DNA from 3 places in the Cytobacillus sp. FSL M8-0252 genome. Region 1 is predicted to be linked to each of the others. Evidence: riboswitches for the same ligand, from Rfam matches in the RefSeq annotation. Region 1 holds a riboswitch; each other region holds the start of a gene.
The links. Region 1 has a riboswitch for thiamine pyrophosphate ahead of MKX83_RS12385 (YkoF family thiamine/hydroxymethylpyrimidine-binding protein). Riboswitches for the same ligand answer to the same signal wherever they lie in the genome.
Positions count from the first base shown of each region.

Region 2: linked by a shared signal. The riboswitch ahead of tenA (thiaminase II) and the one ahead of MKX83_RS12385 (YkoF family thiamine/hydroxymethylpyrimidine-binding protein) in region 1 are both predicted to bind thiamine pyrophosphate.
Region 3: linked by a shared signal. The riboswitch ahead of MKX83_RS02140 (3-oxoacyl-ACP reductase) and the one ahead of MKX83_RS12385 (YkoF family thiamine/hydroxymethylpyrimidine-binding protein) in region 1 are both predicted to bind thiamine pyrophosphate.

Region 1 is NZ_JBBOWZ010000001.1:2,435,280-2,438,561, reverse strand. Features, by position in the region: partial or broken gene MKX83_RS24640 (ABC transporter ATP-binding protein) at 1-269, opposite strand, end outside; gene MKX83_RS12390 (ECF transporter S component) at 244-852, opposite strand; gene MKX83_RS12385 (YkoF family thiamine/hydroxymethylpyrimidine-binding protein) at 852-1,460, opposite strand; TPP riboswitch at 1,546-1,649, opposite strand; gene MKX83_RS12380 (TetR/AcrR family transcriptional regulator) at 1,856-2,425, opposite strand; gene MKX83_RS12375 (efflux RND transporter permease subunit) at 2,584-3,282, shown strand, end outside.
Region 2 is NZ_JBBOWZ010000001.1:2,702,664-2,705,945, reverse strand. Features, by position in the region: gene MKX83_RS13645 (GNAT family N-acetyltransferase) at 1-552, shown strand, start outside; gene trhA (PAQR family membrane homeostasis protein TrhA) at 675-1,310, opposite strand; TPP riboswitch at 1,647-1,756, shown strand; gene tenA (thiaminase II) at 1,879-2,568, shown strand; gene MKX83_RS13630 (MFS transporter) at 2,869-3,282, shown strand, end outside.
Region 3 is NZ_JBBOWZ010000001.1:407,099-410,380, forward strand. Features, by position in the region: gene MKX83_RS02130 (phasin family protein) at 154-426, shown strand; gene MKX83_RS02135 (glycosyltransferase) at 537-1,457, shown strand; TPP riboswitch at 1,543-1,644, shown strand; gene MKX83_RS02140 (3-oxoacyl-ACP reductase) at 1,737-2,492, shown strand; gene MKX83_RS02145 (IclR family transcriptional regulator) at 2,716-3,282, opposite strand, start outside.

The sequences.
Region 1 (3,282 bases):
ATTTCTTGGTTTATTACTCCTTTAGGGTAGGAGGAGATATTTCTTCCTTTATATAAAAGGTCCCCTGAAGTAAAACCATCAATCGCCTCAGGATATAGACCATTTAAACATAGTGTAAGTGTACTTTTGCCAGAACCACTTGCTCCAAGTAATAAAGTCACTTCCTCTGCATATAACTTACAGCTTACATTATTTACAGAAGGTTCATCGTGTTTATCAAAGGAAAATGAGAAAGAGTCTAGTTCAAAAATTGGTTGATGATTTTTCATGCCTTGCTATTACCTCCTTCCCAATCGGGTACCCATTTAACACACCAGTTTTCGCTAGTTGATCCGCTAACATTTTTCCTAAATAACCAGCAATGATGGCTCCACTTAAGAGACGTATAACAAACATTGTCATAATAAGCCAGGATTCATAGGCATGAAAACCTGATACAAAGAAATGGTAAGGAAAACTAATAAATGCTGCGCTAGCACCTGAGAAAACGAGAATTCGAGGTTGGTAATTTTTCCATTTTGTCAGTGCAAAAGCGATTTCCGCCCCTAACCCTTGCACCATCCCTGAAAGAATTAAAGTGGGTCCAGATGTTGAGCCGACAAGTACCTCGGTAATAGCAGCAATGGTTTCTGCTGTAAAAGCAACGCCTGGCTTTCTGATAATGTAAGCAGCTATGATTGATACAATAAACCATATGCCATAAATCAATTCATAACCAATGGGTCCAAATCCAAACGGGGTAAGGATGGCAACAAGAACTTTACCGACCCCAAAAAAACCTAAATAAATAAAGCCAAATACTACACCCAGGACTGACATGAGAACAATATCTTTCAGACGCCATGATTTTATCATGAGACTTTCACTTCTTTAGCTTTTCCAGTAGGGCTGTTAGCTGATAATGTGAATGTCATTGTCACATGAGATACATCTTGCTTGGTCTGATCGAAAACGTTCTGTAACAAGTTAAAAATATCATTCACCTTGCCATCAAGCCTTGTGGCATAATGGCTATGGCTTACGTTTACTTCAGTCTCCTTGGACCAATCAATTTGCTCATAAATTTTTTCCATATAATCTTCCCTCCCTAAGGGATAGAGGGCAAATTTACAACCTGCAAGCTGGTCTATTTCTTTTGTATAGTCCTTGTTCAAGGCAATGTCAGTTTCGTCCATGTATACATCTGCTGCTGAATCTCCTGGACAACCAATCGAAAAGGTACCACTCATAGCGATGTGTTCTCCTGTTTTAGCTGCGTGTAAAAAGATTGCCCTCACTACATCAAAAACATGAATTTGCTTACCACGGATACAAGTAGATACATCATCAGTTTCAGCCCACACCTTTGACATGTTCACTTCTTTAAGGGCAAATAAGATGATGTCCACATACCTCTCACTCATTGCAGAAAGCGTAAACTGACAACCTACGATACTACTTGTTCCACATAATTGATTCATATAAAAATCTCCTTTTAACATTTTTTGAACAAAAAAACTGCACCCCGATGGAATGCAGTTTGGCTATGCAGAAAAAAAGAGAATACACTGACCAACTGCACTTCCCCACGCTAGTATTATCTAGATCGGGTTATAAGGGTCAGGCACTTGCCTTCTCAGCCATTAAATATAGCTCCCCTAGCGCATTCGATATATTTATTTGTTCGTCTATCCTATCATAAGCAAAAAATCATTATCTGTAAACCAATACTTGTCAATTGATAATGTAGTAGCGATAAATACAATATATTAATTGATACGTAAAATGATGCAAATGAGTAGGGAAGACAATTTAAATTTCAATACAGTAGAGGTGAATAAAATATTGATGTGAAGAATGTTGATATATTCGCATCCTATTTAGAATGAAGAATAACCCGATTACTTATTTCAGTAATAATGGTTGTCATTTCTTCCGGAGATTCTTTCATCCCGTTCATTAACCATTTTTCAATTACATAAATACATCCACTAATTACAAAGTAAATCATATATTTTGATTTATCTAGATTTATGACCTGCTGTTCTTCCTTTAAACTATTAATAATGATTGATTGTGCAGTATCAATTACTCTCGTTTGAAAAGCTTTGTTACCATGGTCACTAAATAAAATAAGAAAATCAGCACTACGTTTATAAACATAATCTAATAAATACTTTGTCATTGCAAAAGTTTCATTTGTCTCATTATGGTTGTACTGTTTTAAAGTGACTTGTAATTCTAACAAAATCTCATCTTCAATATGCTGGAGTAAATCAAATTGATCACGATAATGACTATAAAAAGTAGAACGATTGATATCTGCTTTTTGACATAATTCTTTAATGGTAATGGAGGAGATTACTTTTTCTCTTAATAATTCCATTAAACTTTCCTTTAACACCATACGAGTATATTGTTTCCGACGATCCAATTTTTTGTTCATCATACAAACCCTCACTTTTTTAAAGAAATCCAACAAAGTACGCTTAAATGTTGGATGTTAAACATTTTTTACACAACTGTTTGTTGTTTATCTAACACAGTGGTATGTATAATGTTACTGTAAAAGAATTTCAACATCAAGAAGTGGGGAAACCAATAATGATTGAGTTTATTATTCGTTATAAAAAATCTGTAACAATCATTTTCTTTTTGTTATCAGTGCTTTCTGCTATTGGCTTTCTGTTTGTGAATGTTAATTATAATATGAAAGATTATATCCCAGCAGAAGCTGAATCTACCGTTGCTTTAGAAGTGATGGAAGAGGAGTTTACTAGTGGCATTCCAAATACAAGCGTAATGGTTGAGAATGTAACAATCCAAGAAGCGCTCGTTATCAAAGAGAAATTAAATAAGGTTCAAGGTGTAACTGATGTGATGTGGTTAGATGATGCGATGGACATAAGAACACCAATAGAAACCGGAGACCAAGGCACAATAGAAAATTACTACAAAAATAATCACGCTCTTTATTCTGTCACCATTGAGAGTGGAAAAGAGGTCGAAGCAACAGAAGATATATATCAAATAATTGGTGAGAAGGGATCACTTATTGGCGAAGCTGCAAATACAGCTACGCAGCAGAAAATGACAGGGCAAGAAACGTTACTCGCTGCAGGGATACTTATTCCCATTATTATCATTATACTAGTTCTCTCGACAAACTCTTGGGTTGAACCGCTCTTTTTCTTAACGGCTATCGGTGTATCGGTAATTATTAATTTAGGGAGTAATGTTTTTATAGGAGAAGTGTCCTTTGTGACACAATCAGTCGCACCCATTTTGCAGTTAGCTGTTTCC
Region 2 (3,282 bases), 270 kb from region 1:
CATTTGAAGTTTTATTTACCAGCAGACGAAATGATTCAAGAGGATGTTTTATTATACCTTTATCAACAATTCTATACGATCGGGTGTCAGGAGTTATATGAAATTAACCCTCTTCAATTTATCTATAAAGATAGAAAGAACGAAATCGTGGTTGAGGAAGTGACAAATGATAATTTAGGAGAATATCTACAATTGCAGAGAAACTTTGATCTAGATTATGGTGAGGAATATGTGAACCTTAATAGAAGCATGCATTCCTATCATCATAATGCAAAAGATACATTACAGTTACTCGCATATGATCATGGTGTGCCAGCAGGTTCATTACAAGTATTTTTTAATAAGTGTACAGCTGAAATTGATAATGTAGGTGTGTTACCAGCTCACCGATTAAAGGGGATTGCTGCAAGCTTGCAATATGAAGTAATGAAGCGATTTAGCAATCATAGGGTTATACTTGTAGCCGACAGCAATGACACGCCAAAGGATATGTATCGTAAACAAGGGTATAAAAAATTGAGCTTTCGCTATGAAGTAATGAAGTTATTATAAGTAGTAGTTTATTATTAATATAGAACAAGTAATGTGATAAAAACTCTACAAACTGATATTAATAAATCTGCAGGTGGTGAGAGTAGCCATCTGCAGATCATTTATAAAGAGGTAAATTTTGATCAAGGTAAAAGAGAGAGAACAGCAAAAAAATGCATAATCGAACCAGCAAGAACAAAAACATGCCACAATGCGTGATGGTACTTAAATCCTCTCCATACATAAAATATTGAACCAGCAGTGTATAGAACGCCACCGATAATGAGGAAAATCATTCCTTGTGTAGGTAAGTGTGTAACCAGAGGCTCCCAGGCAAATATAATTAGCCAGCCCATCAAAACATATAGTAATGTGGAGAAGACTAAAAACTTTTTAACAAAAAAACATTTGAAAACTGTTCCAGCAATTGCTAGCCCCCATACAAGACCAAATAAGGTCCATCCTAAGGTTCCTTTAACTGTTATAAATAGAAACGGTGTGAACGTTCCAGCAATAAAAAAGTAAATGGAAGAATGATCGAGAATCTCAAATACATCCTTTGCTTTTCCAGCAGGTAAACTATGTAGCAAAGTTGATGAGAAATATAAAATAACCATCGTTGTACCAAAAAGAACAAAGCTGACAATATGCCAAGCTGTTCCATATAAGGATGAGAAAACAGTTAAAATGACGAGAGCCGCAATACTTAATAGCGCACCGATTCCGTGTACGATCGCGTTGGCGATTTCTTCTCCCTTTGAAAAAATATGTGTTTCCAAGTAGTATTCACCCATTCTTTATCCAAAATCATAATTCTAGTATAAACATTTTTTTAGCTGATAAAAAGTCGTAAGCTTTCATTATAAAGAAAAACTTCACTAGGCGAAGAGGGTGGAGAGTGTAAATGCATGGAGAATATTTGGAGTTATCCATCCTTGAGTCAATGCCAATTTAAGCCGCGGTGTTAGATCAGTTGAAGTGTTTAGGTAACGACAGCATTCATCCAACTTGTTCATAATCGTTACTGAAAGAGAAGCTTGACATTGCTCAATTCCTAAACTTGCAGTTGACATTTATTGATAAGATGATAACATAACTTTGAAAGCATAATTGAATAAATCCACTAGGGGTGCCTTTAAAAGGCTGAGATTAAAGTGCAATAACTTTAAGACTCTTAGAACCTGATCTGGTTGATACCAGCGTAGGGAAGTGGCGTATATCAATTTAGTTAACGTTATAACTATAACTAAATGAATGATGTATACAGTAACCACTTTCTTATAGGAAGTGGTTTTTCGCTTTTCTGGATTTTTTATGCTCGATAAAAAAAGAGAAGAGGTAGAAATGATGACAACAAAAGAAACGTTTACACAATCGTTAAGGAAAGAAGTACATGATATATGGGAAGCGAATTTTGAACACCCTTTCGTTAAAGGAATTGCTAAGGGAGATTTACCAATTGAGTGTTTCCGCTTTTATGTGTTACAAGATTCTTACTATTTATCACATTTTGCTCGTGTGCAAGCAATCGCTGCTTCTAAAGCAGAGAATTTATATATGACCTCAAGAATGGCCTCGCATGCGCAAGGTACCTATGAAGCTGAACTAGGGTTACATAACAAATTTATGGAGGTATTAAAAGTTTCTGAAGAAGAGTTAAACCAGTTTAGACCCGCTCCTACTGCCTATGCATATACATCCCATTTATATCGTGTAGCAGAGACAGGCACAGTTGGCGAGGTCATCGCTAGTTTGCTTCCGTGTTATTGGATTTATTATGATATTGGGCAGAGCTTTAAAGGGGCAAAACCAAAAGAAGAAATCTATCGTACCTGGATTGATACATACGGTGGAGAATGGTTTGTTAAACTTGTACTGGAACAAATTCATCATCTTGATCGGCTTGCTGAAATTGCATCTGAAACAGAAAAAGAAAAAATGAAAATGGCATTTACCATTAGCTGTCAATATGAGTTAGCTTTTTGGGAAATGGCTTATACCCAAGAAAAGTGGTTAAGTGATAAAACATATGCATAAAACTTCATAAATGAAAGCGGGAATAGTGTTAACAGAATAAGGTTAGTTCATACTAACTCAATTCTGTTAACATCATACCCTTTATAATCGTTGTAATATCAGGTTTGTTATGCAATTAAGACAGTTTGCCATATCGGATTTTCCTAAAAAAGAAGTTAGATCTTCACCAACTACTCATCTAGTCAATAGAAATGACTTCTACTTCTCCACCCTCATAGACATATAAACTTCCTATATATATATAAAGACAATAAGCGTATAATGAGAGACGAATGTTAAATTGAGGAAGGCGTTTAAATAATGAATAAACAACAAAGTAAGTACAGATGGGTTGTATTTGGTGTTTTACTTTTAGCCTATTTATTTATGGTTAGTCAAAGAACAGCACCTGGTTTAATTACTGATCAATTAATGGAAGAATTTCATTTAACTGCAGCAACGATTGGGCTGATAACGAGTATTCAATTTTTTGCTTATGCTGGATTGCAAATTCCCATCGGATTATTCTCTGATAGATTTGGTCCAAATGTATTTCTAGTCGCTGGAACGCTGCTAAACGGACTAGGTACCATCCTCTATAGTTCGGTAGATAATAGTTATATGCTTATCTTTGCTAGGCTATTATGTGGAATTGGCGATGCTACTATTTGGGTCAATTTAGTTCTTGTATTGAGCATTTGGTTCAAGCAGCAGGAGTTTTCGATGCTAGTGGGA
Region 3 (3,282 bases), 2.0 Mb from region 1:
GCATTGCATTTTCTTTGATTAATTTTCTAACTATCTCTGAATTTCCCATCTGTTAGAACAACTTGTGATATATGTTTTTTCATGCTTAATCTACTTGAAAATGGGTAAAATAATGTTAGTGAAAATCTGCCATTTATTAAAGGAGGAAATGAGATGAAAAACCCAATAAAACAAGGGATGATGTTAGGGTTAGGTTTAGCAGCAGCAGGGAAAGAGCGTGCACAAGAAATGATGGATGAGTTAGTGAAAAGAGGAGAGTTAACAAAACAGGAAGCGAAGGATTTTATGCAGGAGGTAAGGGCGAAAGGCCAAGAGAAGCAAACGCAGATAGACGACAAAGCCCATCAACGAATGACTAGTTTATTGCATGATTTGAATATCGCTACAAAGGATGATGTCTTAAGATTGAGGATGAAGGTGCCATAACAGACGAAGAAAAGGCCGTTCAAACCGAGGCCTTTATTCAACAGTTACAAACTCCAGGTGTTTATGAAGTAGGAGGATTAGGTGCGTGCACGCTAATTAGCAGGAAGGCTTTGTTAGCAGGTATTCATTTTAGTAAAATTAAAAATCTCAGTTTTTGGGGAGAAGATCGACATTTTTGTGTGAGAGCTGTGGCATTAGGACTGGATCTACATGTAGACACACATACACATCTGCCAGCTTATCATATTTATCGTTCTTCTGACCTTACAGGCATACCCGCATTTAAAGAAAAATGTCAGTATGCTTATAGCGAACTACCTATTTATCCAGAAAAAGCAGAAAGCCATCAAATTCGCTTATCGATGATTGTGAAGAATGAAGAAGGTCGTTATTTACAAACGATGTTAAAGAAAGTAAAGCCATTTATCGATGAAGCTGTGATTATAGATGATGCTAGTACTGATCAGACTATATCGATTTTCTTGCAAGAACTAAAAGGTATGCCAATTAAATTGGTCAAGAATGCAAGCTCCCAGTTTGCCAATGAAGTGGAACTAAGAAAACAACAGTGGTTAGAAGCAACGAATGGTTTTTTAGGTTGGGTATTAAATCTTGACGCAGATGAATGGTTTGAGGAGAGTTTTATTGATTATATTGATGACTTTGTTAAACAGGATACTATCGACCTGTACTGTTTTAGACTGTATGATATGTGGGATGAAGACCATTATCGTGAAGATGAATACTGGCAAGCACATTTCTTATACCGTCCATTTCTAGCAAGAGTTAGATCAACCTTTCAGCCTGTCTGGAAAGAAACACCACAGCATTGTGGGAGATTTCCAGAAAACATCTTCCAACTTACCCACAGTTTATCCACAATACGAGTCAAGCATTTAGGCTGGGCAAAAGAAAAAGATCGATTAGAAAAATATGAGAGATATAAGCTGCTTGACCCGAATAGCCTCTACGGTAATGAGAAACAATATGAATCGATTCTAGATAAGAATCCCCGTTTAAAACAATGGTGAGAAACATAAAGCAAATGGTCAGTTTCGAAATGAACTTCGATTCATAGCTAGGAAACTATTTGTATGCTAAACTAAAAATAATTAAAAATTGTTGCAGGGGGACTCAGAAAATGAGTTGAGAAGGTTAAAACCTGACCCTTAGAACCTGTTCGTTAAGACGATCGTAGGGAGCATCTTCCAACTATATGCATATGTATGGTAGGCTCTCCATTTTCGGGGAGCCTTTTGTTTTGTTTCCCTGAACATTTTTAATTACATCTATTGAAAAGAGGGAATAGCGTGAGAGAAGAAGTCGTGTTAGTAACAGGAGCAAGTCGTGGATTAGGAGCTGCAATTGCTGAAAAGTTTGGTAAGGAGGGCTACAAAGTAGTCGTTAATTATTTTAATAATAAAGAAAAAGCAGATGCAGTAGTTGAAAAAATCGGACAAGATCGTGCATTGGCTATCCAAGCTGATGTAAGAGATCATCAAGCAGTAAAAGCAATGGTAGCAGACACAATTGCTCATTTTGGTCGCTTGGATATCGTTGTAAATAATGCATTAGTTCAATTTAAATTTGATCCTGTGGCACAGGCGAAAGTAGAGGAATTATCTTGGGCTAGCTATCAAACCCAGTTTGAAGGCGCGATAAAAGCAAGCTTAAATGTTGTTCAATCTGCTCTTCCGGCTCTAAAGGATTCACAGCAAGCCCGTGTGATTGGTATTGGCACGAATCTTTACCAGAACCCAGTCGTTGCCTACCATGAATATACAACAGCCAAAGCGGCATTAATTGGCTTTACACGCAATATGGCCAAAGAGCTCGGACAGTATGATATTAATGTGAATATGGTTTCCGGTGGATTATTAGAAACAACGGATGCAAGTGCTGTTACTACCCCTGAGGTATTTGCGATTGTGGCTGATAACTCTGCTATCCGCCGTGTGACAAAACCAGAAGACGTAGCAGAAGCCGTTGTTTTCTTAGCCTCTCCAGGCGCTAGAGCGATTACGGGACAAAATCTAGTCGTTGATCATGGATTGACGATGAACTAAGATAAAAAAGGTCGTCATCTTTGTTTATGGCGGCCTTTTTCAATAAAATGGACTTATTTTGTAGGTTGATAAATCAGTAAAGAGCTTATATCAGCAAATGTGAGACTAAGTCGAAGCTAAACTCCAATTTATTCGCAGAAAAGGATATTTTTAAAATAACAACTTAATTTTCTCACTAGTATTTTATTCTACTAGATGTTAAAACGGTCGATTGAACGTTCAATCAGTATTGTTCAATTTTTCCTTGTTTATATCGATAGCCAAACATAGAAGATGCTTGTAGGTGAAACTTCAGCAGTTGCTTGCTCATCGGATCCGATGCTTCCTTAGGCATCTTATCGTTAAATCCAACAACTGTCACTGCACCGAGTAATTGATTCTGGTAGTCTAGCAAAGGGACGGAAGCCGAAGAAATCGATGGAATTAAAGGTTCGGTAGCGAAGGAGATTTTCGATTGTTGAATCATTTGCCATTCTGCGTTATCGATCGCTTCCCCGTCTCCTAGCCAATCTTTTGTCAGTACTGGGTTTAAGAAACTTAAGAAAATCTTCCCTGCGGCAGATGTTGGTGGTAAGCTTCCGCCTAGTTGTGTACCAATATGAAGTGGTTCATTCGAATGACAAATCTTTGTCGTAATAGGTCCGTTGTTTGTCCATAATGAAAACGAAACGGTGCAGGAAGTAAGCGAAGAAAGTTCCTGCATATACGGAGTGATTGCATCGGCAATATCACGACTACCAAAGGCGGCTGTACCATATTGAATCAATTTGCTTCCAAGATAATACAGGTT